Regions from separate parts of the Nocardia sp. NPDC006982 genome, predicted to be linked through region 2. Evidence: riboswitches for the same ligand, from Rfam matches in the RefSeq annotation. Region 2 holds a riboswitch; the other holds the start of a gene.
What was found. Region 2 has a riboswitch for thiamine pyrophosphate ahead of thiC (phosphomethylpyrimidine synthase ThiC). Riboswitches for the same ligand answer to the same signal wherever they lie in the genome.

Region 1 (14,321 bases), on a different contig from region 2:
CGACGAGTTCGGCTTGGCCGTCCTCGAGGATGACCAACAGCACGCCGTAGTCGCGTGGCCAAGTCCGAATGGGCAGCACCGCAGCGCACCCGGTGACGATCAGAATGACGCCCATGACCAGTGCGGGTGCTCCGAGCGCGGCGATATCGTCGTTGCCACCTGGGTATTCGGCGCGGGGCGTTTTCGGTGTCATACGTTGCCGGACGCAGGCTGGTGGGGGCAGGTTCTATCCGATGGGTGGGGAAGTGATTCCGTCGCTGACCCGCCGCTACCGGGAACGTCGAACCGCACCACGGTCGTGCTCTGGTCGAGGTGGGCGATCAGCGGGTCGAGCACCTCCAGACCAGCACCGATGCCATTGCACAGCGCCAGCGGCACACCGGTGCCCCAGCGCACGTCGACGCGGATCCGTTGTCCGAGTATGGCGATGAGGCGCTGCTCGGTCGGCTCGACAGTCTGCGGCGCGGTCACGACTGTCTCTTTTCGAAATCCAGGGCCAGCACCCGCGCTTGACGTCGGCAGGCGCTTTCCGCGCACCACCCGTCGGAGTCGCCGAGGTGCTCGGCGTCACCTGCCGCACCGCCACCAGCATGGTGGCAGACGGACGCCTACCGGCATATCGGCTGGGGCCACGCTGCGCCCACTCGGCTGCGCCCGGATGAAGTAGCGGCAGCCCGTCGGCGAACCCGCATAGCTGTGTGGTCGCTACGCGAAATGCTTGACCTACAACAAAATACAGGAGGAAACACTGCAACTGGGAAACGCTCGACGAGTACCTCGACGGTGGTGGTGGCGGCCCGCCGCTGACCGGCCCAGCGCAACCAGCTCTCCGAGCTGCTGCGGCCCGCACGTGAAGGCGGCAAGGTGGCCGCCGCATGATCGCCGCGGCGAAAGCGATCACCTATCCCGATGTCATCGCTGCGCTGCGACGGCACGGCGTTCACGTGCCCGACACGCCCCGCGTCCAGTACGTCCACGTGCAGACACTACTCGGCTCACAACCGCGAGACATGTCGCTGCGCGTCCAGTCCCGCCTGCTCAACGCTGAACTGCAGTGCCACAACGAATGTCGGTCAACCCGCATGCGTATTCACCATCGGCCGCGCGCATGGGAAAGTCCTGGAACAACGCAAGCGCCGCTGAATGGTTCGAACTCACCGACACACAGAGCATCTTCACGACGCCGCACCTGCATTATGAGAACAGTACCGAGTGTTCGGCTATGTACTGCCCAACCGTGGATGGTGGCTGTCCGGTGATCTTCTCGACGTCGTCGGTGGCTCGGTCGTAGCGTCCGGCGCGGTGCAGCAGTGCCATTGTGGTCAGGTGCTGCTCGACGTGCGTGGGCAGGTCTTGGGGCTCGAGGACCTGCTGGACCCAGGTTTCATGGGGAATGTCGGTGCCGCGGATCTGGCGGTGAAGTCCCAGGGTGTACTCGGCGGCCAGGCCGTCGATGTCCAAACGCGCTGGGCCGGTCAATTCGTAGACCTCGCCGATGCGGTGGGTGGGATCTCGGAGCACTGCCGTAACCGTGCGGGCCACGTCGCTGGTAGCTATCGGTGACGTTCGGCCCGTTCCGAAGGGCAGGGCCAACACGTTTCGCTCTCGCAGCGATGGTGCCGCAAGTCCGGTGAATATCGGATTGTCCAGAAACACCGTCGGCCTGATGTGCACGACCGGCACACCCGACCAGTTCAAGACGTGCTCGGCGAGGTAGTGCAGCCGATGTTGACGAGACTCTCCCACACTGGTCAACGTCATTTGGGAAACGGTCATCTGGGACATGTTCACAACCACCTCGAGGTGGCCGTACTCCAACGCGGCGTCGCAGACGACAACCGTTGCCTGCAGGTAGTCCGGCGAGACGCCCATCGAAAAGAACATGCGATCGGTACCGGTCATCGCATCGACCACATCGCGCGGGTCGGTCAAGTCTCCGACGACGACTTCAGCGCCGAGTGCGCGTAACGGCTCGGCTCGGGCGTCGTCGCGGTGCACCAACGCGCGAACGCGATCCCCGCGTTCCCGCAATTGCTCGATCACCTGCCGACTCACGCCACCGGTGCCTCCACCGGCCCCGGTGATCAGGTACAAGGGCGCACTCATGCTCGCTCCTCACGGTGTGTTTTCCCAAAGCTCGGCAAGGGGTGTGCCGGCGAACCTCTCGAACATCAAGCGGGACAACAGCAGCACGGAGCTGCGTGGACGGTGGTTCACCACGAGGCGCTGGGCCTTTCCGGCGGCGTTGAAGGTGACCAGGACGATGACATGAATCGGCACGCCGCGTACAGCCTAGGTGTAGTCCTCGAGAAAACTGTTCTCGCCGCAGGGGCCGGCGTACTGGAAGTCTTGGAACTCATATATTTCGCGGGCGGCGACCACGACTTCATGGACGGCCTCCGCACCTTGTATGGCGCCGTCCCACGCGGCGCCTTCTCCGGTTACGTCGTCGGCCAGGTTATCCAGCCACGCTGGATAATACGCTTCCCCAGATATGTCGATGTCATGCCGCGCTTCCCATCGTCCGTAGCCGCGTCAACCTCGTGTCAGCCGCGCGTAGCCGTCCGCCGCATAGGAGGCGTTCAACTCGCCACAGTTGCCCACCCATTTCATAGCGCCGTGGTCTTCGAGTTATTGGAGCAACTCCAGGTTGTAGTCGCCTGGGACACCGACGAGGTGGCTGATCCCAGCCTCGGCCAGACGGCCGAGTAGAAAGTCGCCGATGGTCATTCGTCGGGTCTCGCCCTTGGACATCGTGTGAATCGTCGGGTCTGGCCGACCATCGAACACGAACTCCATCGGTGGTTGTGATGGAACGCGGCCTGCATTTCGCGTGCAGCAACTCGCGCCGGATTTCTCCGCGCTACCGCCCCCTATGCCTCCTGAAGGCTATCGAAGGCCTTCACGACCCATTCAGCAGCGCTACGCGCACTTGCCGGATTGGCTCCGGTAATTACCCGGCCGGCGGTCATGGAGTAGTCGTCGAATGGGTGCATGGGAGAGCTGTAGTCTGCTTCGACGTTGCTCACTGCTTCGACGACAGGGGCTACCTTGTCGTCTGTGAGTTTCTCGAGGACATTCAAGGCAACCTCACCCTCGATCGTAAATCCGGTCACGGTTTTCCCTTCGATAACCGAATCGCCGGTCTTGGAGTCGATTATCTTGGGCAGGATCACCGGTCCATGGCATATTGCGGCGACGATGCCTCCCCGAGTCCAGACGTCTTCGCCGACAGCCTGAAGCCCTCGTGCGCTCGGATAATCATTTCAATTCAGCCCCGAAATATCCGGCTCGATAAGCTGGCGACCATGGAAAGCCCAGACCCGAACTCTAAGTGATCGTCGGACCCGCTCGTCGACAGGATATCCCGGCCTTTGTGTCACTGGCGGCCCAGGTCGAGCACTGGTTCGGCCCGATGGTCGACGCACCCGGCTTCCACGAGGCCTTGGAAAACAACATCCGGCGCGGCACGGCCCTGATTGCATCCTCAGGACCGAATGTCCTCGGCGGCTTGCTGTTCGGGATCCGCGGAGCCCCGATCTACCACATCCGCTGGCTCGTCGTCTCCGAACACGCACGCGGCCGCGGTGTCGGCCGTGCTTTGATAGCGGAGGCACAGCACAGATTCGTCCGAGCCCCCGCCACCATCGAAGTAGTCACCTTCGGCCTCGGTCATCCCGCCGCCACCCCCGCCCGCGCATTCTATGAAAGCCTCGGCTTCATCCCGGCCGAAATCGCCGCCTCGGGCCCGGAAGGCGGCCCACGCCAGACCTTCCGGCGAACGGTCCCCATGTCGCCGGGGCCGCCGAGTGGCGCGGGTGCGCCGAAGCGCTGAAGGTTTCGGGCCTAGGTGAGAGCGCGGTGGACGGCGTCGGAGGGGCCGGTGGCGAGTTGGGCTGCGGGCATGGGATTTCCGGTGGCGTCCTGGACTTGCCAACCGCCGAGCGAGATGACGGGAATGGTGCCGCGGTGGCGGGCGAAAGCGAGCTCGGAGAGGGTGCCCCAGGAACCGCCGATCACGATGACGGCGTCAGCGGAGTGAATGAGGATCGCGTTTCGGGCCTCGCCCATACCGGTGTACAAGACGGCGGACAGACCGCGACAGGCAGCAGACCGGTCGGTATCGGGGCGAACGCCGATGACGAGACCGCCCGCGCCGGAGGCCCCCTCGGCGACCGCCGCCATAACGCCGCTACCGCCGCCGCACAGAACAGTGGCACCGGCCGTCGCGAGCAGTCGCCCCACCTCCGCGGCCCATTCGGCCTCGATGGTTGTGCAATCACGCGGTCCGCACACCGCGACCTGTAGGGGGATGTCGCGAGCCATGGAGTCGACGATAGTTGGCGGAATCTCGCTCAGCCGAATGCTCTCGGCGGGTCGTCCCGGCCCACCCCACCGCACGGTCCAACCCTGCACGTCCCGGCAGCCCGGCTCAACCCAGTGCGCTTTCCTTCTGCGCCCCACTGGTCGGGCGAGTCGTCTACACACCCCAGCGCCGTCCCGCCTCGGACGCCGCGGCAGGTCGGCTCAGTCCTGGACGCCCTGCAGGTCAGTCCGATTCGGCATGCCCTGTGGCTCGGCCCATCGCGTACGCTGCGCAGCGTGGTCCCGGCCCCGTGCGTCCACACGCGGACCGAGGACGGCCAGGTATCACCGTCCGCGAGCACGCCGACGAGAAGGCCCAGCGCCATCTGCGTCCCTGCAGTTCGGGCCTGCTCTCGTTCGCCCTGCAGGTCAGGTACGTGGTCCGCGAACAGCGGTCGGCCGCGCGGCCAGTATTTTCCGCCTTGCGGAAGGCCTTCAATTCGGATATCCGGCCCTCAGCGCGCCCAATCGCGCTGCCTACGTGCGCTTGGAGAGCAACGTGTCGAGCTGTGTCGCGAATTCCTCGGTGGCGCTTCGGTATCCGACGTGGTCGCCCGCGAATTCCACGATGTCGAGTCCGAGCCGCTGGCCGAGCACCGCATTGGGCAGCGCCGGGAAGGTTTCCTTCGAATCGTGTCCGACGACGAGGACGAGCTTCTCGGCGGCAGCCCGCAGGGCGTCGAAATCCGGTGTGTAGCGCACGTACTGGCGCATCTCGTGCTCCATCCAGAACAGCATGTTCTGCTGGATGCGCGCACTGATCGCGGCGGCTTCGGGTGTGGGTTCTTGGGTATCGGGCCGTTGCTGGCGCAGCCCGACACCCTCGGCGAATTGGGATATGGCGGCAACGAAGCCGTCGGACTTGCTGGTCCGGTAGACGTCGTCCAAAAAGGTGAGCCATTTGTCGGCATCGGGCAGTACGGTCGCCAGCGGCGGTTCGTGCGCGATGAGCGTGTGCACGAGTTCCGGTCGCGTCGTGAGCAATTCGAGCGCGACGATGGCGCCGGAGCTGCTGCCGAGCACGGCGGCGGGTCGGTCGCCGAGGTGGGTGAGCAGCGCGGCGGCGTCAGCGCCGTCGAGTTGGACGTTGTGATCCTGGCCTGGGCTGCGGGAGAAGCCGCGCCGATCGTAGGAAACCACCGTATAGCGATCCGCCAGTCGCTCCGCGATCTGGTCGAAGCTGCCCGCGTCGCCGTTGCCGCCAGGGATGAGCAGCAGCAGAGGACCGGTGCCGCGGATTTCGTAGTACAGCGTCGCTCCGGGCACGGCGAGGGTGTGGTTGGTGGGGACGTCCATGGGAAAGGCTCCTGGTAGATAGGACAGTTGCCGCAACGCTTCCCGGATGACGGGCAGTGCCGCGATGGGCGGGTCCGCATCGACCCAGCGGTCGATGGCGACCTGCAGTGCCGTCGCGATCGCGCCCGCCATGATCCGGGGGAACATATCGGTGTGCAGGTCGCGGCCGGTGCGTGCGGCGATGGCCGTCGCGATGGCCTCCTGGATGACGGCCTGCGCCTTGAGATATTCACCCCGCAGTGCGGGTTCGGTGGTGATCAGCCGGATGCCGCGGGTCCATGCCGGATCGGGCAGTTCGTCATCGCGGAATTCGGCGAGTACCGCGTGGATTACCGCAGTTCGGCGTGAATGCGCCGCGGCCGTCGGCCGGTCCGTCGACTCGGGAGGGTGCGAGTCGGCGACCGGTGGCACTCGCCGCGTTGGTTCGAGGTCTAACCGGACTTGCGCAGCAACGAAATCCGCCCCACGCCCCACGCGACTACCACGGCGGCCAGGAACGACAGCAGTGACGCGCTCATCCACGCCTGCTTGGTGAAGTGCAGCTTCTCCTGCACGTCCACCCAGAAGTCGGTCCACACTCCGGCGTCGCCCGGGTTGATCAGCTGGTAGACCGAAAGTCCCACCAGCCAAGCGAAAACCATGCCCCACCGTGACGGCGCATTCGCCGAGGTATCCCACTGGTCGCGCGCCCGCAGGAAGAAGTCCGCGACGAGCACGCCGAGCAGCGGCACGAAGACCGACCCGATCAGGCCGAGGAATCCGAAGTAGTTCGCCATGTTCAGCCGCAGCGCCAGCAGCGTGATGAGGATGCCGAGACCGATCGAGAGCACCCGGCGGTCGACTCGCGGCGCGAGATTCTGGATCGAGACGGCCGTGGAGTACACATTCGCGAACGACTGGTCGGCCTCCCGGAATACGAAGATGAAGAAGAACACCGCTCCGAGGGTGACCGTCAGGAACGGCGAGTACACCCCGCCGTCGCCGGATGCGAGCGCCAGCGCGAACAGTCCGAGCACATACGCGATGATCTGGGTGAACGCATACGCCCCGCTGGCCGCGCCGAATGCCGCGCCGGTGCTGCGGGAGTGCCGGGTGTAGTCGGCCGCCACCGGCACCCACGAGATCGAAACCGCAAGCGCCGCATCGGTGGCGACCCAGAACAGATTCCAATCCACGCCGAACGGTCCGCCGCCTTCGGTGCCCGGGTTGGTGGTGAGATCCGGCAGACCTGCGCGGACGAACTGGATGTAGAACCAGACCAACGCGATCACCACGCCGACGGTCACGAACCGCCGCAGCATTCGCACCGAACCGAGCGGCCAGATCGTCAGCACCGTCGTCAGCACACCCGCGGCGACCACGTAAACCCAGTGCGGGCCACCGTCGAACAACTCTTCGGCCGCATCGCCGATGACGATCAATTCGAAGGTGCCCCAGCCGATCAGCTGGGCGATATTGAGCAGCGTCGGCAGGTAGCTGAGTTTCGCGCCGAACAGTCCGCGCAGCAACATCATCGCGGGCTTACCGGTCTTGGCTCCGGGTACTGCGGCCAGGCCGAGCATGAGCCCGCCGACCACCGTGCCGATGATCATCGCGAGAATGCCCGCGGCGATGGAGATCTGGGCGCCGCCTTCGGAATTCGGCGCGAGCACCGTGTACGCGCCGGAGAATGCGAACAGGCTGACGCCGAGGTTCGCCCAGAACGCGCTCTGGTCCCAGAACGAAAGGACCTTCGGTGCAGGCTGGTCCAGGGTCAACGGTGCTTCGCGCCGCTCGGATCGATCGATGGTGGGTGCAGACATCGCGGTACCGCTCTCCCTACGCCGGCATTACCCGGACAGGTTCATGCGGTCGGCGAAACGTGGGGTCCGCCCTCTCAGCCCGGCCGTGCCCGAGCTCCCGCGCTGGGGTTATTCGGGCGAAATGCTACACCCGTGCACCGACGCGCCGGGCCTGCCTTCGGACATTCCAGACAGGTTCCGCCGAGACGGCCCGAAAATCTCAGCCACCGCCCATACTGTCGGGGTATCGATGTGGTTATCGCTCGGTTATCTGCCGCTCATCGTCCGCCTCTACCTGGAATGAGTACGCGCCCATGATGCTGATCGCCTTGCACGAGACCGTCCTTGCTCAACTCGGGAATCCGACGCCCGAGGCTCCGCCCAATTCGGAGAAGATCCTGCAGATGGTTCGCTACCTGACCTGGTTTGTTCTGCTGTCGGGTGTCTCCGGAATCACCTACGCGGGCGGCAGGTTCGCCTGGGAGAAGTGGAGCGGTGGGACCCTGGAATCCCCGAAGATGCTCGCCGGCGCAATGGTCGGCGGTGTCATCGCGACCAGTGCGGGCACAATCATGAATGCTGTCGTGGGGAGCTGAAATCCGTTGCGGGTGTTCGACTGACGGTGGCTCCGGCCGTGGCCGCGGCGCGCGCGAAGACGACCGCATCGCGAACCGCTGCACCGCCGGGATCATTGTTGAAGTAGACGTACACCTGCTCGCGATCCGACCACGTGTCGGCAAGCCGTCGCGCCCAACTGGTGAGTGCCGTGCGTCCGTAGCGCGGTGCGGGTGTCGCACGTCCGGAGTGCAGTCGCAGATAACCCCAGTCCGTCGTGCGCCACAGCGGCGCGACGGGACGGGACTGGACGTCGGCCCAACACAGCGCCGCGCCGCATTCCGTCAGCACTGCACGAACTTCGGGAATCCACCAGGACTCGTGCCTGGGTTCGACCGCGATCCGGACGTCGGGCGGAAAGCAGCGTAGGCAGGCGTCGAGCAGGGCCGGATCGACCCGCAGCGTCGGCGGAAGCTGCAACAGCACCGGTCCCAGCTTGTCGTCGAGCGCGCGGGCGTGCGCCATCAAGCGTCCCACCGGCTCCTCGGGTTCGCGCAGCCGCTTGATGTGGGTGAGGAAGCGGCTTGCCTTGACCGCGAAACAGAAGTCCGACGGTGTCCGGTCCCGCCATGCCGCGAAGGTCTCGCCGCTGGGTAGTCGATAGAAAGCATTGTTGCTCTCGACCGTCGCGAAGCCCGCGGCGTAGGTTTCGAGCCACACACGCTGCGGAACATTCGCCGGGTACAGCACGTCGCGCCAGTCCTGGTACTGCCAACCCGATGTGCCGACGAGCAGGGGCATACCTCCATCGAAGCACTTTCCGATGACCACCATCTCAACTACGCTGTGTAGTGGATATGGTCGGGGAGGGCGCAATGAGCGAACAATCGGTGGTCGAGCGGCGAATCGACTGGACGCGGTGGAGTTTTCTGCAGTGGGCCGTCTTCGTGATCGGTGCGGTCCATATCGGGTGGGCGGTCGCGGGCTGGATCGCCGAGCCCAGTTTCGAACTCGGCGCACACGCACCCGCGACACCGGTGCTCGGCATGGACTACAACGGCTGGCACGCGGTGGCCGGGCTACTGCTGTTCGGACCCGCGCTGATCGTCGCGACCCGCAAGTCGTGGTCGGCCTGGTACTGCGTGCTCGCCGGCATCGGCGGGGGGTTCGCGGTCGGGGTGTGGGCGCTGTTCTCGCACCACGTGCTGATCTTCAGCTTTCCGAGCCATATCACCGACGCGATCGAGCACATGGTGACCGGTGCGACGCTACTGGCGATCGTCGCCGTACAGGTCGTCCGGGACGGCGGCCTGCGTCCGGTATTCGGTCTGTCTCAGTAGCACCCTTCGAGGGTGGCGGCGGCGACCACATCGATGACGTCGCTGACATCGTCGTGCGCGCGCATAGCGGTGCGTTGTCGCCGGGCGCCGTTACCACGTGCAAGAACTGCTTTGACGGTATCGGCGACGAAGTGCTGGTCACCGGACTGCTCGAGCGCGGGGGTGAGGTAGTCGACGAGCCCGGCCACCAGGGTGTGGGCCGGGAGGGCGCGGCCGCTGATCGTGTCGAGCCCGTCTCCATCGAGGCCGGATCGGGCGGCCTTCCAATATGCGGCTCGCAAGACCTCCGCGGGCACCGGTGGCGGTGGCAGCCCATCGTGTATCGCAGTCTGGGCCATCACGACCGCGGCGCGAATCAGCGTGGCCAACAACGCTGTTTCTTCCACCGTCGCCGGTACATCACTGACGCGCACCTCGACGGTCGGGTAGGTGGCCGAGGGCCGCACATCCCAATACACCATCGCCGTATCGAGAATGCTGCCGCTGGCGAACATCATCCGCACCATATCGTCGTAGTCCGCGACCGATTCGAAGAACGGTGGGGGCCCGGCACTCGGCCACCGCCGCCACATAATGCTGCGCCAGCTGGCGTATCCGGTATCGGTGGCGCGGTAGACCGCCGAATTGGCCGTCAACGACAACAACACGGGTAACCAGGGCCGCAAATAATTCCCGACCCGCACCGCGATATCACGTGAAGGCACCCCGACGTGGACATGGCAGCCGCACAAACCCTGCTCATGGGCGAGCAACCCGAAATGGTGTTCGATGAGTCGATAGCGCGGGGTATCGGTGACCGGATACGCATCCGGCACCGTGGGCGGCACCGCCACCGCGAGCAGCCTGGCACCGTTCTTCTCCGCGCAACTCGCCACGCTGCGGCGGAGTCGGCGCAGTTCATCGAGTATTTCGAGGGTCCGGGTGTGCACCCCGGTATTGATCTCGACCTGACAGCGCGTCAACTCCAACTGCAGATCGATGCCGACGTCGGCGGCCGCCGACGCGACTTCGACATTCCGCGGACTCGGCGCACCCGTGATCGGATCCGCCAGAAGGAATTCCTCTTCCACGCCGACAGTGGGCAGGGCCGCGGCCATTACTGGAGTTTACTGCGCAAATCGCTGATCCGGACGGGTGCCGGAATCGTTTGAGTGCCCTCGGCCGGGGTAGGCCGACCGTAGTGAAGGATCGGCGAGAAAGGGGTCCGGTATGTCCGAGGAATTGCGCGGTGTGCGCGCATTGGTCATCACCGCGAATACCGGCGTCGAACACGACGAGCTGCTGATGCCGCTGGGCTGGTTGCGCGGACACGGTGCCGTCGCCGTGCACGCGACCCCAGAACGCGGCGAGGTCCAGACTTTTCGACACGATGTCGACAAGGATGAGGTCGTGCAGCCGGATGCGGCGCTCAACGATCTCGAGGTCGACGATTTCGACCTGCTCGTCGTGCCGGGCGGAACCGTGAACGTGGACAAATTGCGCGTCTGCGATCGCGCCGTGGAAGTGGCACAACAGTTCGTGCGGGCAGGCAAGCCCGTCGCGGCGATCTGCCACGGCCCATGGCTGCTTGTGGAGGCCGACGTCGTCGCGGGCAAGACCCTGACGTCCTATCACTCGCTGCGTACCGATGTCGTCAATGCCGAAGGGCGCTGGATCGATCGGGCGGTGGTGCGTTCGGACGAGAACGGCTGGCCGCTGATCACCTCCCGCAGCCCCGGCGACCTCACCGAATTCACCGAAGCGATCGGCGCCGAGCTCACCGCGGCCCAGTCGGCCCAGGCCTTCGTCGGCGATGAAATCTTCTGACACCGGTGAGTTTCCCGGACACGGATCGTCCTACTGATATGGACACAATCAACCTCGCCGACCGCTACGAGCTGCCGCCGATCGATTGGGACAGCATTCGCAAACGACTCGACGCGAACATCGAACAAGCCCCAGGCGCCGGCGGCCCCGATCGGCACACCTGCTGGCTGACTACGATCAATCCCGACGGCAGCCCGCACGTCACCGCCATCGGCGCGCTGTGGGTGGACGGCGCCTTCTGGTTCACTACCGGGGCCCGAAGTCGCAAGGGCCGCAACCTGGCTCGCGATCCGCGCTGCTCGATGAGCGTGGCCACCCACGAATTCGATCTGGTCGTGGACGGTACCGCGACCAGGATCGCCGATCCGGCCGCCGTCGCCGATATCGCCCGGCGCTGGGCCGACGGCGGCTGGCCCTGTCGCGTCGACGACACCGGCGAGGCACTCACCGCGGAATACAGCGCCCCCTCCGCGGGCCCGCCGCCTTGGCACGTCTACCGCCTGACCGCGCTCACCGCCACGGCACTGTCCACCGTGGAACCCGGCGGAGCGACCCGATGGCGGTTCTGAGTCGTCGCACGTCCATTACCCGTCAGGTAATCGTGTCGGGGCTGCCGGCTTCGTAGGATCGGCAGGGTGAGTACGCAGACAGCCGGTGACCTGTTGCGCCACTGGCGGCTCGAGCGCAGGCTCAGCCAGCTGGAATTGGCCGGGCGCGCCGAAACCTCCGCGCGGCACCTGAGCTTCATCGAAACGGGTCGCGCGAATCCGAGCCGCACCATGCTCGTGCACCTGTGCGAGCAGTTGGAGATCCCGTTGCGGGAACGCAATCGGCTGCTCCTCGCGGCCGGATTCGCACCCGCCTACGCCGAACCATCCCTCGATACACCCGCGATGGATGCGGTGCGCGGTGCGATGCGCCAAATCCTCGCGGGTCACGACCCCTATCCCGCGCTGGCCATCGACCAGAGCTGGAATATGATCGACGCCAATTCCGGTGTGGCACTGCTGTTGACGGGCATCGACCCGAAACTGCTCACCGCACCGGTCAATGCCCTGCGCCTGAGCCTGCACCCCGACGGTATGGCCGGCCGCATCGTCAATCTGGCCGAGTGGCGCGGCCATATCTTCGAACGCCTGTCGCGCCAGATCGAAGTCACCGGTTCGCCCGAACTGATCGAGCTCCGCGAGGAACTAGTCGAATATCCCGGCGGCACAGTCGATCTCACCCTCCCCGAACCGGACCAGGCCGTGGTGCCGCTCCGCCTCCGCCACGAAGACCACGAACTGTCCTTCATCAGCGTCACCACCGTCTTCGGCACACCGATGAACGTGACGGTCGCCGAACTCGCCATCGAATCGTTCTTCCCGGCCGATGACGAGACGAAGAAGCGCCTCAACGCTGCATCGTGATGAGCGGGCGTCGCAGAGAGCCTGCCTTGTGCGTGATCGGTGATCTATGCCGGTGTCAGGCTGATCGCTCCGGCATTCGGCATGGCCGAGCTGGGTGCGCTCGCGCTGGATCGCGCCCACGGTGGCGCTGTGCGCTGTTGTATCCGGAGACTTCCCGGCAGGAGCGAAAGCGGAACTGGCGAATCGACCCTCGTCGCGAGCAGGCCGGAGTATTCGCGGCGAACAACACACGGGCGCAGCGCATTCGGGTCGAACGAGCCTGTGGGAGCCCGGCGCGGTGATTTCGGACGCGGGAAAACCCGGTGTGGGCAGGGAGCGGCCGACGGACTTCTTCGCCGAAGTGGGGGCCGTGCGGGGTAGGTTCGGGAGCGTGGGCAGGGGACCGAGGTGACGGGCGCGGCGAAGCTCGCGGCACTGGTCGGCGTGACGGTGGAATCGATCACCGATCTGGGATCACAGCATTCGTGGACGTTGCATCGGGCAGTACTCGGCGACGGTCGCGAGGTCTTCGTGAAGGCCGCTCACGACCAGGTGCCGGTATTCGCGGCCGAGGCGGCGGGGCTGCGATGGCTCGCCGCGGGGGTGCCGGAGTTGGTGCCCGAGGTACTGGCCGTCGATGACCGGATGCTGGTGCTGCCCTGGGTTTCGGTGGCCGCGCCGACCAGATCGGCCGCAGAGCGTTTGGGGCGCGAACTTGCTGCCCTGCACGCGGATTCGCCGGGATCCTTCGGTGCGCCGTGGTCGGGTTGGATCGCCGATCTGCCGCTGGACAACACCCGGGTCGACGGTTCATGGGCGCGCTGGTACGCCGACTATCGCCTCGCACCCTACCTACCGCGTGCAGCCGCCGATCTCGGTCGCGACGGAATTCGCTTGCTGGAACGCGTGATCGAGAACATCGAGACCCTCGCGGGCCCACCGGAACCACCCAGCCGCATCCATGGCGATCTGTGGTCCGGCAATGTGCTGTGGACCGTCGACCGCGCGCTCGTCATCGACCCCGCCGCCCACGGTGGTCATCGCGAAACCGACCTCGCCATGCTCGCCCTCTTCGGCGCCCCGCACCTGGACCGAATCCGCGCCGCCTACCACGAAACCCACCCACTCGCCGACGGTTGGCGCAACCGCCTCCCCTTGCACCAGCTGCACCCACTCCTCGTGCACGTCGTCCTCTTCGGCAGCTCCTACCGATCCCAAACCCTGGCCGCCGCCTCGGCCGCTCTCGCCGCATCGCACCCGTAATGCCGAGATCGAGCGCGATCTCGAGGCCGAGTTCTGCGCGCTCGGACTCAGCGGCGCAAGGGGCTCTCCCGTTGCATATGCGACAGTTTTTCGGGGTTTCGAACCGAGTAGATGCCGGTGATGAGGCCGTCGTCGATGCGTACCGCCATGACGGTATCGAGCTCGTCGTCGAGCCGTATGACCAGCGCCGGGTAGCCGTTGACCTGGGCCGGTTGCAGCGCCAGGGCAGCGGTGATTCTGCTCGGGAAGGCGGCAAGGAGGCGGGCCACCTTGTCGGCTCCCGTGACGGGCCGAGGCAGGGCTTGTTTGATTCCGCCACCATCGCCCAGGAGCACGACATCGGGCGCGAGCATATCGAGCAGACCCTGTATGTCGCCGTTTTCGACCGCCCGCTGGAACGCCGCGAGCACGTCTCGGGTCTGGTTCGCCGAAACGGGCCCGCGAGGTCGGCGCGCGGCCACATGTGCACGGGCCCGGTGGGCGATCTGACGGACCGCGGCCGGGGTTTTGTCGACGGCTTCGGC
Region 2 (14,321 bases):
CTGCGTGATGTGCGCGTTCTCGTAGTAGAACCGCAGCGACGACCCGGCCGTTCCGGTCAGCCAGTAGATGGCCACATTGCCGATCACGAACTCCTCGTCGAGGCTTTCGCCGAACAGTTGCGCATTCCAGCCGAGCAATCCGACCGGCGAATCGGCCAGCGCGAACGCCAGCGTCTGCGGCTGCTGGCTGTGCAAGGCGTTGAAGGCCATCTTGTTCTCGTGGAACCACTGCAGGTGCTGCAGCGCCGCCATATCCTCCTCGGACAGTCCCTCGAACTCCGATGGATCACCGGACGGGAACGAAAACAGCTGCGTCACATGCACTCCGACGACATGATCGGAATCCAGCCGGCCGATCTCCGGTGAGACCATCGAGCCACCGTCGTTGCCGATGGCACCGTAGCGCGCGTAGCCAAGTCGGCCCATCAGCTCCGCCCAGGCCGCGGCGGTGCGGACGGTGCCCCATCCGGTGCTGCGGGTCGGCCCGGAGAATCCGAATCCCGGCAGCGACGGGATGACCAGGTGGAAGGCGGGCTCATCGGCGGATTCCGGTTCGGTCAGCGGCGCGATGACATCGAGGTATTCGAGCACCGAACCCGGCCAGCCGTGGGTCAGGACCACCGGCAGCGCATCCGGCCGGGAGGACCTGATGTGCATGAAGTGGATATCTTCGCCGTCGATCTCGGTGGTGAACTGCGGGTAGGAGTTCAGCTTCGCCTCCAGCGCGCGCCAGTCGAAGCGTTCCAGCCAGTACTCGGCGAGATCCCGCACCCGCTCGTTCGGCACGCCGTAGGCGTCGCCGACGCCGGGCAATTCGTTCGGGTAGAGGGCCCGGGACAGCCGGTCGGCCAGGTCGTCGAGCTTTGCCTGCGGGACGTCGATGGTGAAGGGGGTGATGGTGGTCATCTCTAACTCCTTGCGAAACGGAATGCTTCGTTCTGTTTGAATAGTATCAGAACGGATCATTCCGTTTCAAGTGCTAATCTGAACTCATGCCGAAGTCATCCGATGCCCCAGCTCAGAAGGGTCTGCCCGGCCGCAAGGCGCAGGCCGCCCGCAACGACGGGCTCATCCTCGAGGCGGCCCGCGCGGTCTTCCTCACCGACGCCAACGCCCCCATCGCCGCCGTCGCCGAGCGAGCCGGAGTGGGCATCAGCGCCCTCTACCGCCGCTACCCGAGCAAAGACGTGCTGTTGCGCACCCTCTGCCACGAGGGCCTACGCCGCTACAACGCCGAAGCCGATGCCGCACTGGAGGATTCGGACGGGTGGCGCGGTCTGGTCGGATTTCTGGAACGCGTGGTCGACGCGGATGTGCACTCGTTGACCGTGCATTTGGCGGGCACTTTCACTCCGGACGAGTCGATGCTGCCGGACGTCATGCATTCGGGTGAGGTCACCGAGGAACTGGTCCGGCGGGCGCACGCCTCCGGTCGGCTGCGCGCGGATGCCAATGCCAACGACCTCGGTCTCGTCCTGGAAGCATGTGCGGCCGTTGCCATGCCGGACCCGGCCCGAACCGCTGAACTGCGCAGACGCGTGCTCGCCATGCTGATCGCGGGGCTCTCGGGAAAAGGCGAACTGCCCGGTCCGCCGCCGGAGGCGGGTGAATTCGCGTGGCGGTGGGAACCGCGCAGTCAGCGATGATTTCGGCCGCGACGCGACGTCTGCACCTTCAGGCAAACATGTCCACAGCAGCGAAGGGAATCGCCATGAACTGGACACTCGAGGTCGTCATCGTGCCGGTCTCGGATATCGACCGAGCCAAGGACTTCTATTCGAACAAGCTTGGTTTCGTCCTCGACCATGACATCGAGATCGGCGACGACATCCGCCTCGTACAACTGACCCCGCCCGGTTCAGGCTGCTCCATCGTGATCGGCAGGGGTGCGGTCCCGAAGATGGAGCCGGGCTCGATACAGGGCCTGCAACTCGTCGTCCCCGATATCCGCACGGCCCACGCCGAGTTGGTCGAGCGCGGCGTCGAGGTCAGCGAAGTCCAGGTGATCGGCACCAATCCCCGGCAGGTGCCCGACCCGCTCGACAATGTCGGCTTCTGCTTCTTCGCCGATCCGGACGGCAATGGCTGGGCGGTCCAGCAGATTTCGACACGCCCCTAGCTCGTTCCCGTGGTCCGTGACCGGGGCATCAGACGTGCCCGTCGCCGGTGGATGTCCAGGGTGCACCGGGCCGGGCGAGGGGTTGGATCGCGCGGCCGTCGACCCATGCGGTCCAGCCGTTGTTGCAGGCGATATGCGCCCAATCCCCGGCGCGGCCGAGGATCTGGAGTTCGACGCCGGGATCGATGCTGGTGATGGGGCCCAGGCTCGGGTCGGGCGCGGCCCATGCGTCCAATCCGCCCTCGGGTACCAGGTGGGTCGGGTACCAAAGGGCGGCAAGGGGTTCGATGGCGCGGCCGTCGACCCATGCGGTCCAGCCGTTGTTGCAGACGATATGCGCCCAGTCGCCGGAGCGATCGAGGATCTGGAGTTCGACGCGCGGTTCGATGCGGGCGACGGGCGGCCGGGTCGAGTCGGGAGTGGCCCATGCGGGCATGCCGTTGGCGGGCACCTGGTGGGTCGGATGAAATGCCGGAGTGCTGCCGCGCTCGACCGCAGGCACCGCTTCCGTGGGTGCGGCAGACGCGTCGAATGCCGGTATGCCACCGGCGAACGGCTTGACCACCGCGGGATCCAGCACATCGCGCACCAGCCGGAGCGCGACTTCGGTTGTGGTCTCCAACAATTCGGCACGCGGATTGCGCGCCGCAAGCTCGCGCCAGCACGCGAACCGGGTCGAGAACGTCGAACGGAACACCGTGAAATGGGCGAGCGCGTCCTGTTTCGTTGTCGCACCGTTCATTACGGCAAGGCTCCCGGTCGTCAACAGTTGACCGAATGACCGTGCCACCGCGGTCCCGGCATCGGTGAATCGGTAACTGCCGAGCGCCTCCAGTCGAACAAGGCTCAGCGACGCCAGCCGCGCCAGTCCCTCCGTCATCCGGCCGGCGGCCGCCGCGAGTGAGACCGGTGTGGCGCCCTGGGCGGCGGACAAGGCCCAACGAGTGTCGCCCGCGGCCAGCCCCTTGGCGAGTTGCTCCTCCAGCTCGAGCGCTCGCAGCTCGAGCGGTCCGGCCGCCACGTTTCGGCGCAGGACCCCGGCCAGGCGGGCCTCTTGGGCGGCATCGGCGGCGGCGAGCAGTGCGGCGAATGCGATGAGATCGAGATCGATCGGGGGTGACGCGAATCCGGGGCCGTAGGCGGTGAGATCGAGCAGTTGGTCGACCAGCATGGTGGCCTGGGCGAGCGTCGGCACAACGGTGAAATCGAAGCCGTCCTCGTCGCTCCCGGCCTGCATGACGAAGGTGCCTTCTTCGTCCCCGCGCAGCAGCAGCGCCGCTGTCCGGTTGTCCTGCCCTACGCGGTTGGCGGTGACGGCGGTGGTATGGGCGGGATCGGCGGCGATCCGCAGTGCTCCGGTCGCCGGTCCGGTGAGTCGGTCGTCCGTTTCGAGCAGTCCGGTGTCTCGCAGCGCCGCCGCCGGGTCGGACGGCGGGGTCGTCAGCGGCAGCGCGGAGCGCGGTCCCGGCTTCAGCCCGGCGATCGACATGGCCGCGGCGAGTTGGTCCGGGTCCAGTCGGAAACGCATCAACATCGTCGACTCCTTCCCGCATCCGGATCGGCCGCGCGAAGGCGGCTCGGTGGGCGTCTCGGGTCGACCGAATCACTTTTATGTTTTCACATGCGGCGATTGCTCAGCAACAGGCCGAGCGGCGGTCTCGACCTGCGAAGTTCGGACCACTCGCGCCATCGATCCGGTCTGCCGGTTAACCAGATCCGACGGCGCGCATCAGGCGTGTGCGCATGGCCGATCTTCGACTGCGGGAGTTGAAGCCGAGCTAGCGCGGGCCGAGGAACAGGGTTTGGGTGCTGCGGCCGAGCGGGCCCTTCTCGTCGAAGAGCGCGGACTCGGCCAAGCCGATGCCGTGCGGTTGCGGATAGGTGGCGGCGTCCAGGCAGACCCATTCGCCGACCGGCTGTCGGTGCAGCGTGACCGTGAGATCGGTATTGATGAACAGGTATCGGTTCCAATCCAGCACCCGGCTGACGCCGTTGCCCGAATCCGCCGCGGCGAGTGTGCGTTCCAGCGGACTCGGCGTGGTACCGGCGACGATCGGATACTTCAGCCGGATCCAGCAGATCGCCGGGCCGGGATCGGCGAAAGAACCGGACACGAAGCGGTAGTCGATGCCGGTGTGGAAACCGATGGGCTGGGTCGACGGAAAGTGGGACGGCACCGCCTGATCCGGTCCGGGACGGGCGCCGGTCGGCAGGAACTGTTCGGGCAGTTCGAGCTCCGGCTCGGCGAGTTTGAATCGCCAGGCGTTCGCCCGCATGACGGGTCCGCGGTCGGTGGACAGCGTCGCTTCGATCAGCTCCACACTGCGTCCGGGGCGGGCCACCCGCGTCTGCACCGTCAGCGGCTCCAAGGGAACCGGGCCGAGGATTTCCACCGCTACCCGGCCGACCTGGAATCCGGCCCGCGGCTCACAGCGTTCGATCGCGTGCCCGAGTAGCGCGGACGGTGGTCCGGCGTGCTGGGCGTCGGGTGACCACGGACCGCGGGTCAGTTCGGTCGAGACGAACCGATTCGGGTTCGCCGGATCTGGGGTGTAGAAGGCGTCGGCCACGTCGTTGTCCCGTTCCGCTGGATTGTTCGTACGGTTAACGATTCTGCTACGACGCTACCTCGCGGCAACGAGCAGCCACCGCTACACCCGGCCGAAAGCCAGGGCGACATTGTGGCCGCCGAAGCCGAACGAATTGTTGAGCGCGAAGTCGATGCGCTGCTCGCGGGGCGCGCCCGCCACGATATCGAGGTCGATCTCCAGGTCCCGATTGTCGAGATTCAATGTGGGCGGGACGATTTGGTCGCGCAGCGTCAGCATGGTGAGGATGGATTCGAGCGCACCGACCGCGCCGATCGAATGGCCGAGTGCGGACTTGGGCGCGTAGACCGATGCCTCCGGCGTCACCGCGGTGATGGCATTGGCTTCCGACGCATCGCCGATCGATGTCGAGGTGGCGTGCGCATTGACGTGCTGAATATCCGAAACCTCCAGTCCGGCAGTGCATATCGCCTTGCGCATGGCGCGCGCCGCGCCGATGCCCTCCGGCTCCGACGCGACGATGTGATAGGCGTCCGAGGTGATCCCCGCGCCCAAAACCCGGCCGTGAATCCGCGCACCGCGCGCCCGCGCATGCCGCTCGGACTCCAGCACCAGCAGTGCTCCCGCTTCGCCGAAGACGAACCCGTCGCGATCCCGGTCGAATGGTCGCGATGCCCGCTCCGGTTCGTCATTGCGCGTGCTCATCGCCCGCATCATGGCGAAACTCGCGATCGGCACCGCATCGATATGCCCCTCGACGCCACCGGCCACCACCACATCCGCCTCGCCGGTGGTGATCAGCCGCCAGGCATGCGCGATCGCCTCCGAACCGGAAGAACAGGCCGAGACGGGCGCGAAAACCCCTGCCTTGGCACCGATTTCGAGCCCGACCGTCGCGGCCGGACCATTCGGCATGACCATCGGCACCGACATCGGCGAAACCTTCCGGTAGCCGCCGCCGCGCATCGAATCGACGGCATTGATCAGCGCATCGCCGCCGCCGAGCCCGGTGCCGATGACGACCGCGAGCCGCTCACCCTCGACTTCGGGTGCGCCCGCGTTGCGCCAGACCTTGCGGCCCAGCACCAGTGCCATCTGCTCGACATAGGAGTGGCGGCGCTGTTCGACGCGGGTGAGCTGATCACCCGGCCGTGACTTCAACTTGCCGCCGATGCGGACCGGCAGATCGTATTCGGCCACGAAATCGTCGGCGAGCATGCCGATACCGCTGTGCCCGGCGAGCAGTCCGGACCAGGTCTCGTCGATGTCATCGGCGATTGAGGTGGTCGCGGCGACCGCGGTGACCACGACGGCCGGGCGAGTTTCTGAAGCGATTGTTACAGTCACGATGTCATGAATACCTGTACCAATCGCTACAGTCAACTCATGGCCCGTCCACTCGACCACGCGAAACGCGCAGACCTGCTGGCCGGCGTCGTCGAATACATCGCTGCCCACGGCCTCGGTGACCTGTCGCTGCGCCCGCTCGCCGCCGAACTCGGCACCAGCTCGCGCATGCTGATCCACTACTTCAACACGAAGGAAGAACTGCTGGTACAGGCGCTGACTACGCAGCGCCCGGATATCGCCGCGGTTTTCGCGGGGGTCTCCGATGCGGCTTCGCTGCGCGAGCGGCTCGGCCAATTCTGTGCGGTGAATATCGCGGGGGAGGCCACGACGAGTGTGCGGGTGCTGCTACAGGTGCTGGGGGCGGCCTGTGCGCCGGGTAGCCCCTATGGCGAATACGCGAATGCCGCGATCGCGACCTTCATCGGGACGCTCGCGGATGCGCTGCGCCGAATCGAATCCATCGATGATCCGGAAGCCGTTGCTACGCTATTGGTTTCGGGGCTGCGCGGCATCATTCAGGATCGGTTGATAACCGGTGACGTGGAGCGCACCGACCGGGCGGCGCGCAGGTTGATCGACCAAACCATCCGCTAGGCACCATATTTCGGTGCAGGCCGCTTTCGAAGACGGCGTTGATACAACCCCGGTCCATCGAGCAAGCGAAAACCCTGTGTCGGCCGCACCTTGCGGGTGCGGCCGACACAGGGTTTCGATGAGGCGCGTCAGGCGAGGGCGATCGCGGCGCAGAGCGCGGCGATGGCGGTGAACTGCAGGGCCACTCGGCCGTTGATCACGCTGTTCCACTTGTCTTGCAGCGCACGGGCATTCGTCGGAATGACGCCGGAGTGCGCCGCGGCGGTCTGCTGGGTGTTCACCGGCTTCGCGACGCGAACGTAGATGCCGAGCCAGGTCACCAGCGCCACGACGGCGATACCCGCCGCGATCGCGGCTGCCGCGTGGCCGCCGATCGCCGCGAGAGCCGTTGCCGCAACGGCGGTTACCACACCGCTGATCCCGACGATCGGCATCCGGCGGTCGCCGTAGTAGTGCCCCCAACCCGCCGAGATGGTCACGGTCCGGTCGTCCAGCTTGTCGTACACCGACCGCGTGATCAGTGCGAAGCAGGCATCGGTGCCGTAGACGACGGCGTTCGCGAGGACCGAGACGATGGCGACGACCTGGATGAGTGTGGTGATCATGAGCTCTTCCGTTCTGTGCTTGTAGCGTTGATAGAGAATCTAGCAACGCTAGAACTCTTAGTCAACCGTTACCGGTATTCCGCATGCCGTCGCTTCGATCGGCCCGGTTGTCGTTAACTGAATTGCCCGAAACGCTGACGTCGGGATTCCGCTGCGCGGTGCCGATCTGGAAAAGGTGCGGGGCTCAGTGGGTGCGCGGTGGAAATAGCGACGGATCTGGATGTTTCGACGCGCGCTCAAATCCTCGGCATCGCGGGCGACGCAGCCCTGATGACCACCTCGTACGGCTCGGCGGCCATCGTCGCGACCGTCACCGTACTGGCGGTGTGGTTGGTGCCCAAGGGGTTTCGGGTCACCGGGAAGTTATCGACCCCAGCCGTTTTCGAGCAGGTCGAACAACTCGCGGAACGCGCTCGCCGGATCTTCCCTGGTGCTCGCGACTTTGGCGGCTTCCAGTGCGAAGTGGGCGAGTCCCGCGGCCGCGAGATCACCAGCCGGTACGCCGGTCGCCTCGGCGATCGCGGCCGCCAATGCGGATTCGTGCCGCAGCAGCATCTGGTGTGCGTACTCGCGCAGCGCGGGCGTCGAGTCGACGAGGTGATGAAAGGCCACGATTCCGGGATCGTCGCTGCGCGCGGTGCGGGTGCGCATCAGGTAGTCGCGCAGTGCGTGGATGACCGATTGCCCGGCGGTTCGGTCGCGGACGGCCGCGACCAGGTCGGCCTCGATATCCGCGTCCAGATCGAAGACCAGTGATTCCTTATTGGGGAAATGCTTGAACAGCGTGCTCAGCGATACATCCGCCGCCTCGGCGACCTCCCGGACGCCGACGTTGTCGTATCCGCGTTCGGTGAACAGCTGTGTCGCGGCATCGGCCAGGGCCTGCCGCGTCTGTGCCTTCTTGCGCTCCCTGCGCCCGGTCGTCGCGGTCATGCGGTAACTCTACTCGATTAGGCTATCCGCACCAAAGTCGGAGCAGTTGTACTTTTGTATCGACTGTGATTTTCTGAAGCGGTCGGCAGTCCCCGAGCTGCCGAGAAGGAGGTGAGCGGCCATGTCCGCAGAAATGACCGAGACGAAGACCGCACCCACGCGACAGATCCGATTGGTACTGGCCGGGGTGCTGCTGGCGATGCTGCTGGCAATGTTGGACAACGCGATCGTCGGCACCGCGATGCCGACGATCGTGCGCGAATTGGGCGGACTGTCCCACGTCGCCTGGGTGGTGACCGCCTACACCCTGCTGTCGGCGATCTCGACGCCGGTATGGGCGAAACTCGGCGATCTCTACAGCCGAAAGACCGTGTTCCTCAGTGCCATCGGCGTGTTCCTGATCGGCTCGGTACTGGCGGGCGCATCCTGGTCCATGCCTGCGCTGATCGGTTTCCGCGCACTGCAGGGCCTCGGCGCGGGTGGTATCGCGGTCACCGCATTCGCCGTCATCGGCGCGCTGGTCCCGCCGCGCGAACGCGGAAAGTATCAGGGCATGACCGCGACCACGATGGCCGTCGGCACCATCGGCGGACCGCTGCTCGGCGGTGTGATCACCGACGGACTCGACTGGCGCTGGGCCTTCTACATCAATATTCCGCTGGGGCTGGTGGCCTTCGCCTGGTCGTGGTGGCGGCTCGAACTGCCCGTCGCGCGCAGGAAGGTGACCATCGACTACGCGGGCATTCTCGCGCTGACGACCGTGATCGCCGCCCTGGTGCTGATCGCGACCTGGGGCGGTGTCGACTACGCGTGGCTCTCGGCGCAGATCATCGGCTTGGTCGTGCTCGCGGTCGCTGCCTTGGCCGCATTCCTGGTCATCGAACGCCGGGCCGTCGACCCGGTGATTCCGCTTGGGATCTTCCGCGCCCGCAATCTCACCCTGGCCGCACTGACCGCCCTGGTCGGCGGCGTGATCATGTTCGGATCGGTGCTGTATTTGCCGCTGTTCCAGCAGACGGTGCAGGGCGCCTCGGCCGCGAACTCAGGACTGCTCCTGCTGCCGATGATGCTGCCGCTGCTGGTGGTCTCCCAGATCGTCGGGAAGCGGATGACCGCGACCGGCAAGTACAAGATCTTCTTCATTCTCGGCGGGCTGTTCCTGACCGCGGGCGCAGTACTGCTCTCTACACTTGACGCCGAAACGGGCCGTCTGACAACGGGTTTCGCCATGACGCTGCTGGGCACCGGACTCGGCTTCTCCATGCAGCTGTCCACCGCCGTCGCGCAGAACAGCGTGGAAATGGCGAATATCGGCGCGGCCTCCGGTGCGGTCACACTGTTTCGCACACTCGGCGGATCAATCGGTGTCGCGGCTTTCGGATCCCTGTTCACCAGGGCGCTACAGGGCCATGTGCCCACCGAGGGACACGGCTACCTCGCGGCCTTCGCCACCGGCACCGGGCGCGTCTTCCTGGCCGCCGCCGCCATCTGCGCACTCGGCTTTGTGATCGCCTGGTTCATCGAAGAAGTTCCGTTGCGCGGCAAGGCTCCCGAGCCGGTTGCCATCGACAAACCCGAAAGCAAAGCCGCTGCCTGAAATGGCCATCGTGCCTGCCCGATCGCGCTGGCATCGGGCAGGCGCCATGTCGAGAATCAATCCGCCACGGTGTCCGGATGCGTGTGTTCGAACAGTCGAATCATCATGTTCGCCAGTGCGATTCGCTCCTGCTGACGCAGCGGAGCCAGGATCTCGTCGCGTACTTGTCCCGCCTCCTTGTCGAGGGCTCGCAACAAGGTCCGGCCGGTCCTGGTGATCCGCACCGACATTCGACGGCGATCGGCGGGATCGCGGGTGCGTTCGACCTGACCGGCACTTGCCAATTCGTCGACGATCTTCGCCACATCGCTCGGATGGATATCGAGCCGAATGCCCAGATCGCGCTGCACATGCGGCCCGAAATCGGCGAGCGCGGCGAGTACCGCCATATGCCACAGCCGAAGCCCGCGCGCCGCAAGCCGATCGGCGAACCGGCCCCGCGCGACCTTGCCCACCCGCGACAGCAGGTAGGTCTCGAGGCCGAGCAGGCTCGGCGGAAGTGCACGCGCGGAGTCCATGGGACAAATTATAGGGTGGAACCTACGATAGGGTTACACCTACTAATAAGGAGACAGCGTGGACGCCCTGTACCAGAGACTGCTCGTCACCCGTTTCGCCGAATGCTTCGACTTCTACTACGCCGTCCTCCCGGAGCTCATCGGCGCGAAGCTGATCAAAGGCACCGCGGCGGGCCCCTATGCGAACTGGGATGTCGACGACCAAGCGGTACTCGTGCTCTTCGATCGCGGCGCGATGTCCGAAGTCGTCGGCACCACCGATCTGCCCGTCACCGCCGCACCCGCGCAAGATGCCGTGATGTTCGTCTGCCGAGTGCCCGACGTCGACACGAGCCTCGACCTGTGCCTGCGCAACGGCGCGACCCTGGCCGCCGCCGCGACCGATCGACCGAACTGGGGTCCGAACCTGCGCACAGCCCACCTGCGCGACCCAGCGGGTACCCTGATCGAGCTCCAGTCCTACTGACGGGCGATGAATTCCGTCCGCCAGCACCGTCGGCACTAATACAGGCACACCGATCGGGAGGACCACCATGCAGAAAATCGTCACGAACCTCTGGTACGACACCCAGGCCGAGGAGGCCGCCGAGTTCTACTGTTCGTTGTTCGAGGATTCGAAGATCACCAATGTCGTGCCCTACTCCGAGGTGGGTCCGCGCGAAGCCGGGCTGACGATGCTCGTCGATTTCGAACTCAACGGACAGAAGTTCACCGCCATCAACGGCGGCGGCGATTACCACTACACCCACGCCATGTCGCTGCTGGTGAATTGCGACAGCCAGGACGAGGTGGACCGACTCTGGACGGCACTGCTCGCCGACGGCGGCCAGCCGATCGAATGTGGTTGGCTCAACGATAAATACGGTATTCCCTGGCAGATCTGGCCCGTCGAAGCCGACACCCTGTTGACGAGTACCAACCGCGCGGCCGCGAACCGCGCCATGCAGGCGATGCTCGGTATGCAGAAGATCGACCTGCAAGGCATGCGGGACGCCTACGAGGGCAAGATCAGCTGATCTGCCAGGAGCCGACCTCGCGGTATCCGGAGTTGTAGATCGCGGAGCTGTCACCCTCGGTGATCTGGTAGTGCTTCATATTGCCGCCCCAATAGCGCAGGATCCGACCGAGCTCATCGGCGAGATCGGCCGGCGCGGCCAAGCCGTCGGGCAGGGCATCCAGATCTACCTCCAGGATGAATTTCACCCTGAGGAATGTACCGGCGCCTGGTCGGGCCTCGGGCGCTTCGCTGTATGTTCCTCCGATCGCCCGGCGGGGCGCGGACGTGGAAAGGTATCGTCGGGCGGGAAAATTTCACACACCAACGGGGGCTCGCACCAGCGGGCTGAGAGGACGGCTAGCCCAATCCGGGCGTTCAGGGCCGTCGACCGTATGAACCTGACCGGGTAATGCCGGCGTAGGGAGGATATTCATGGGCACACCTGTAGATTCCGTGACCACCGGTCCGATCGAAGGCAGCGTCAAGCACTACCAGCAGGTCGATGATCTGCGCATTCCGGTGCGTCGGATCAATCTGACCAATGGCGAGCACTTCGACGTCTACGACACCTCGGGCCCGTACACCGACGCCGCGGCGTCCATCGATCTCGAGGCCGGGCTACCCAAGCTGCGCGATAGCTGGACCAAGCCCGAGGTCGACGGTCCGCCAACCCAGCTGGCCTGGGCGCGGCAGGGCATCATCACCCCCGAGATGCGCTTCATCGCCGCGCGCGAGGGCGTCACGCCGGAACTGGTGCGCGACGAGGTCGCCGCCGGTCGCGCGGTCATCCCGGCCAACCACAAGCATCCGGAGCTGGAGCCGACCATTATCGGCAAGAAGTTCCTGGTGAAGATCAATGCCAATATCGGCAATTCGGCCGTGTCCTCCTCGATCGCGGAGGAGGTGGAGAAGATGGTGTGGGCCACCCGCTGGGGCGCGGACACCATCATGGATCTGTCCACCGGCAAGAACATTCACGAGACGCGCGAATGGATCATGCGCAACTCGCCCGTGCCGGTCGGCACCGTGCCGATCTATCAGGCGCTGGAGAAGGTTAACGGCGATCCGACCGCGCTCACCTGGGAAATCTACCGCGACACCGTGATCGAGCAGTGCGAGCAGGGCGTCGACTATATGACCGTGCACGCCGGTGTGCTGCTGCGCTACGTGCCGCTGACCGCCAAGCGGGTCACCGGCATCGTCTCGCGCGGCGGATCCATCATGGCCGCATGGTGTCTGGCGCATCATCAGGAGTCGTTCCTGTACACCAACTTCGCCGAACTCTGCGAGATCCTCGCGCGCTACGACGTGACCTTCTCCCTCGGTGACGGCCTGCGCCCCGGCTCCATCGCCGATGCCAATGACGAGGCCCAGTTCGCCGAGCTGCGCACCCTCGGTGAGCTGACCAAGATCGCGAAATCGCATGGCGTGCAGGTCATGATCGAGGGCCCGGGTCACGTGCCGATGCACAAGATCGTGGAGAACGTGCGGTTGGAGGAGGAGTTGTGCGAGGAGGCGCCGTTCTACACCCTCGGCCCGCTCGCCACCGATATCGCACCCGCCTACGACCACATCACCTCGGCCATCGGCGCGGCCATCATCGCCCAGGCGGGCACCGCGATGCTCTGCTATGTCACTCCAAAGGAGCACCTTGGCCTGCCCAACCGCGACGACGTGAAGGTCGGCGTGATCACCTACAAGATCGCCGCGCACGCCGCTGACCTCGCCAAAGGCCATCCGCACGCCCAGGACCGGGATAACGAGTTGTCCAAGGCGCGGTTCGAATTCCGCTGGCGCGACCAGTTCGCCCTCTCCCTCGATCCGGATACCGCCCGCGAGTACCACGACGAAACCCTCCCCGCCGAACCCGCCAAGACCGCTCACTTCTGCTCCATGTGCGGACCGAAGTTCTGCTCCATGCGCATCTCCGCCGACGTGCGGGAATACGCCGCGCGCCAGGGGCTTTCGGATACCGAGGCGATCGAAGCCGGTATGGCGGAGAAGTCCGCCGAATTCGCCGACCACGGCGCACAGGTGTATTTGCCGGTCGTGTCGTAAAAATGGCGATAGCCCCGGACCAACGAGTGGTCCGGGGCTTCTCTCTGGAAGGTACACGAAGAATCCGCCGCTCAGGAGTGGATTCGCACAAATCGATGCCGAGAGGTTGCGTGATCAGCGTTCGCGTGGGCCGATCGGGAACCCGAGGGCGCCGAAGGTGGCGTTCAAGTTGATCTCGATCTGGGTGAGCATGGCATTGAAATCGGCGAGCATGGAAACCACGTTCTCGGTGCGACAGCCGACCTGATCCGGCGCATCCGGAGCGAGGCGGGACTTCAACCAGTTGAAGGTGTCGGCCATGCCGAGCGACGGAAGGGTCAGGTGTTCGCTGAGGTGGTCGCGTTTGTAGACGATCGATGCACCGTCCGCGCACCACTGCTGGTTCAGGCGATCGGTGGTCCAGATCGGCACGGCCTCGTCCAGGACACCCTGATAGATGAACAGCGGCGCGATCGGGGTGTGTTTGCCGAGGACGGTCGCGTCGAAGACCTCGCGGATTTCCGGTAGCGCGAGGTACTGCGCGATCGGAATCGTCAGAATCCGTTGGTAATCGGTGAACATCTGGGTCAGTGCGTTGCGTGGCAGGCACTGCGAGTTGGTCCGGTTCATCAGCGCCTTGCCCTCGGGCGTCAGGTACTGATCGGTCACCTCGCGAAACTTGGGGTAGGCGTTGTAGAGCGAGGAGACGCCGATGCCGATGAGGCTGGAGAACATGGATCCGTTGACGTGCAGCAGGGATTCGACATCCGAGACCGGCGCACCGAGCGCGGCCCCTTTCACGTTCAGCTCCGGCGCGTAGCCGGGCTGCATCTCTGCGGCCCAGCCGCTGCCCATGCCGCCGCCGGAATAACCCCACAGCGCCACCGGGGTATTCGCGCCGTCGAGGCCGAGCGGTTCGAATCGCTCGGCGGCCCGAATGCCGTCGAGGGTCATATATCCCGGCTCCTCGGCCACCGCGAGATGTCCGTTGAGGCCCTCGTAGTCCGGCACCGAAATGGCCC

Region 1: another riboswitch for thiamine pyrophosphate. It lies ahead of ACFYOW_RS31060 (purine-cytosine permease family protein); the one in region 2 lies ahead of thiC (phosphomethylpyrimidine synthase ThiC).

What each region holds. Positions count from the first base shown of each region.
Region 1 covers NZ_JBIAFV010000009.1:98,900-113,220, reverse strand. The annotation lists partial or broken gene ACFYOW_RS31100 (alpha/beta fold hydrolase) at 238-471, opposite strand; gene ACFYOW_RS31095 (NAD(P)H-binding protein) at 1,195-2,106, opposite strand; gene ACFYOW_RS31090 (hypothetical protein) at 2,116-2,280, opposite strand; partial or broken gene ACFYOW_RS31085 (thiamine pyrophosphate-binding protein) at 2,548-2,754, opposite strand; gene ACFYOW_RS31080 (hypothetical protein) at 2,874-3,176, opposite strand; gene ACFYOW_RS31075 (GNAT family N-acetyltransferase) at 3,377-3,835, shown strand; gene ACFYOW_RS31070 (LOG family protein) at 3,847-4,326, opposite strand; gene ACFYOW_RS31065 (alpha/beta fold hydrolase) at 4,843-6,072, opposite strand; gene ACFYOW_RS31060 (purine-cytosine permease family protein) at 6,093-7,463, opposite strand; TPP riboswitch at 7,460-7,574, opposite strand; gene ACFYOW_RS31055 (hypothetical protein) at 7,757-8,038, shown strand; gene ACFYOW_RS31050 (DUF72 domain-containing protein) at 8,013-8,798, opposite strand; gene ACFYOW_RS31045 (DUF4383 domain-containing protein) at 8,873-9,337, shown strand; gene ACFYOW_RS31040 (glutamate--cysteine ligase) at 9,331-10,434, opposite strand; gene ACFYOW_RS31035 (DJ-1/PfpI/YhbO family deglycase/protease) at 10,547-11,143, shown strand; gene ACFYOW_RS31030 (pyridoxamine 5'-phosphate oxidase family protein) at 11,182-11,712, shown strand; gene ACFYOW_RS31025 (helix-turn-helix domain-containing protein) at 11,770-12,555, shown strand; gene ACFYOW_RS31020 (fructosamine kinase family protein) at 12,943-13,797, shown strand; gene ACFYOW_RS31015 (RNA polymerase sigma-70 factor) at 13,845-14,321, opposite strand, start outside.
Region 2 covers NZ_JBIAFV010000013.1:116,916-131,236, forward strand. The annotation lists gene ACFYOW_RS36410 (epoxide hydrolase family protein) at 1-906, opposite strand, end outside; gene ACFYOW_RS36415 (TetR/AcrR family transcriptional regulator) at 993-1,646, shown strand; gene ACFYOW_RS36420 (VOC family protein) at 1,712-2,119, shown strand; gene ACFYOW_RS36425 (SH3 domain-containing protein) at 2,148-3,653, opposite strand; gene ACFYOW_RS36430 (thioesterase family protein) at 3,898-4,689, opposite strand; gene ACFYOW_RS36435 (KasA/KasB family beta-ketoacyl-ACP synthase) at 4,771-6,015, opposite strand; gene ACFYOW_RS36440 (TetR/AcrR family transcriptional regulator) at 6,055-6,612, shown strand; gene ACFYOW_RS36445 (DUF1772 domain-containing protein) at 6,741-7,217, opposite strand; gene ACFYOW_RS36450 (TetR/AcrR family transcriptional regulator) at 7,581-8,150, opposite strand; gene ACFYOW_RS36455 (MDR family MFS transporter) at 8,272-9,747, shown strand; gene ACFYOW_RS36460 (MarR family winged helix-turn-helix transcriptional regulator) at 9,804-10,265, opposite strand; gene ACFYOW_RS36465 (hypothetical protein) at 10,324-10,731, shown strand; gene ACFYOW_RS36470 (VOC family protein) at 10,799-11,281, shown strand; gene ACFYOW_RS36475 (hypothetical protein) at 11,274-11,468, opposite strand; TPP riboswitch at 11,577-11,703, shown strand; gene thiC (phosphomethylpyrimidine synthase ThiC) at 11,695-13,320, shown strand; gene ACFYOW_RS36485 (lipase family protein) at 13,435-14,321, opposite strand, start outside.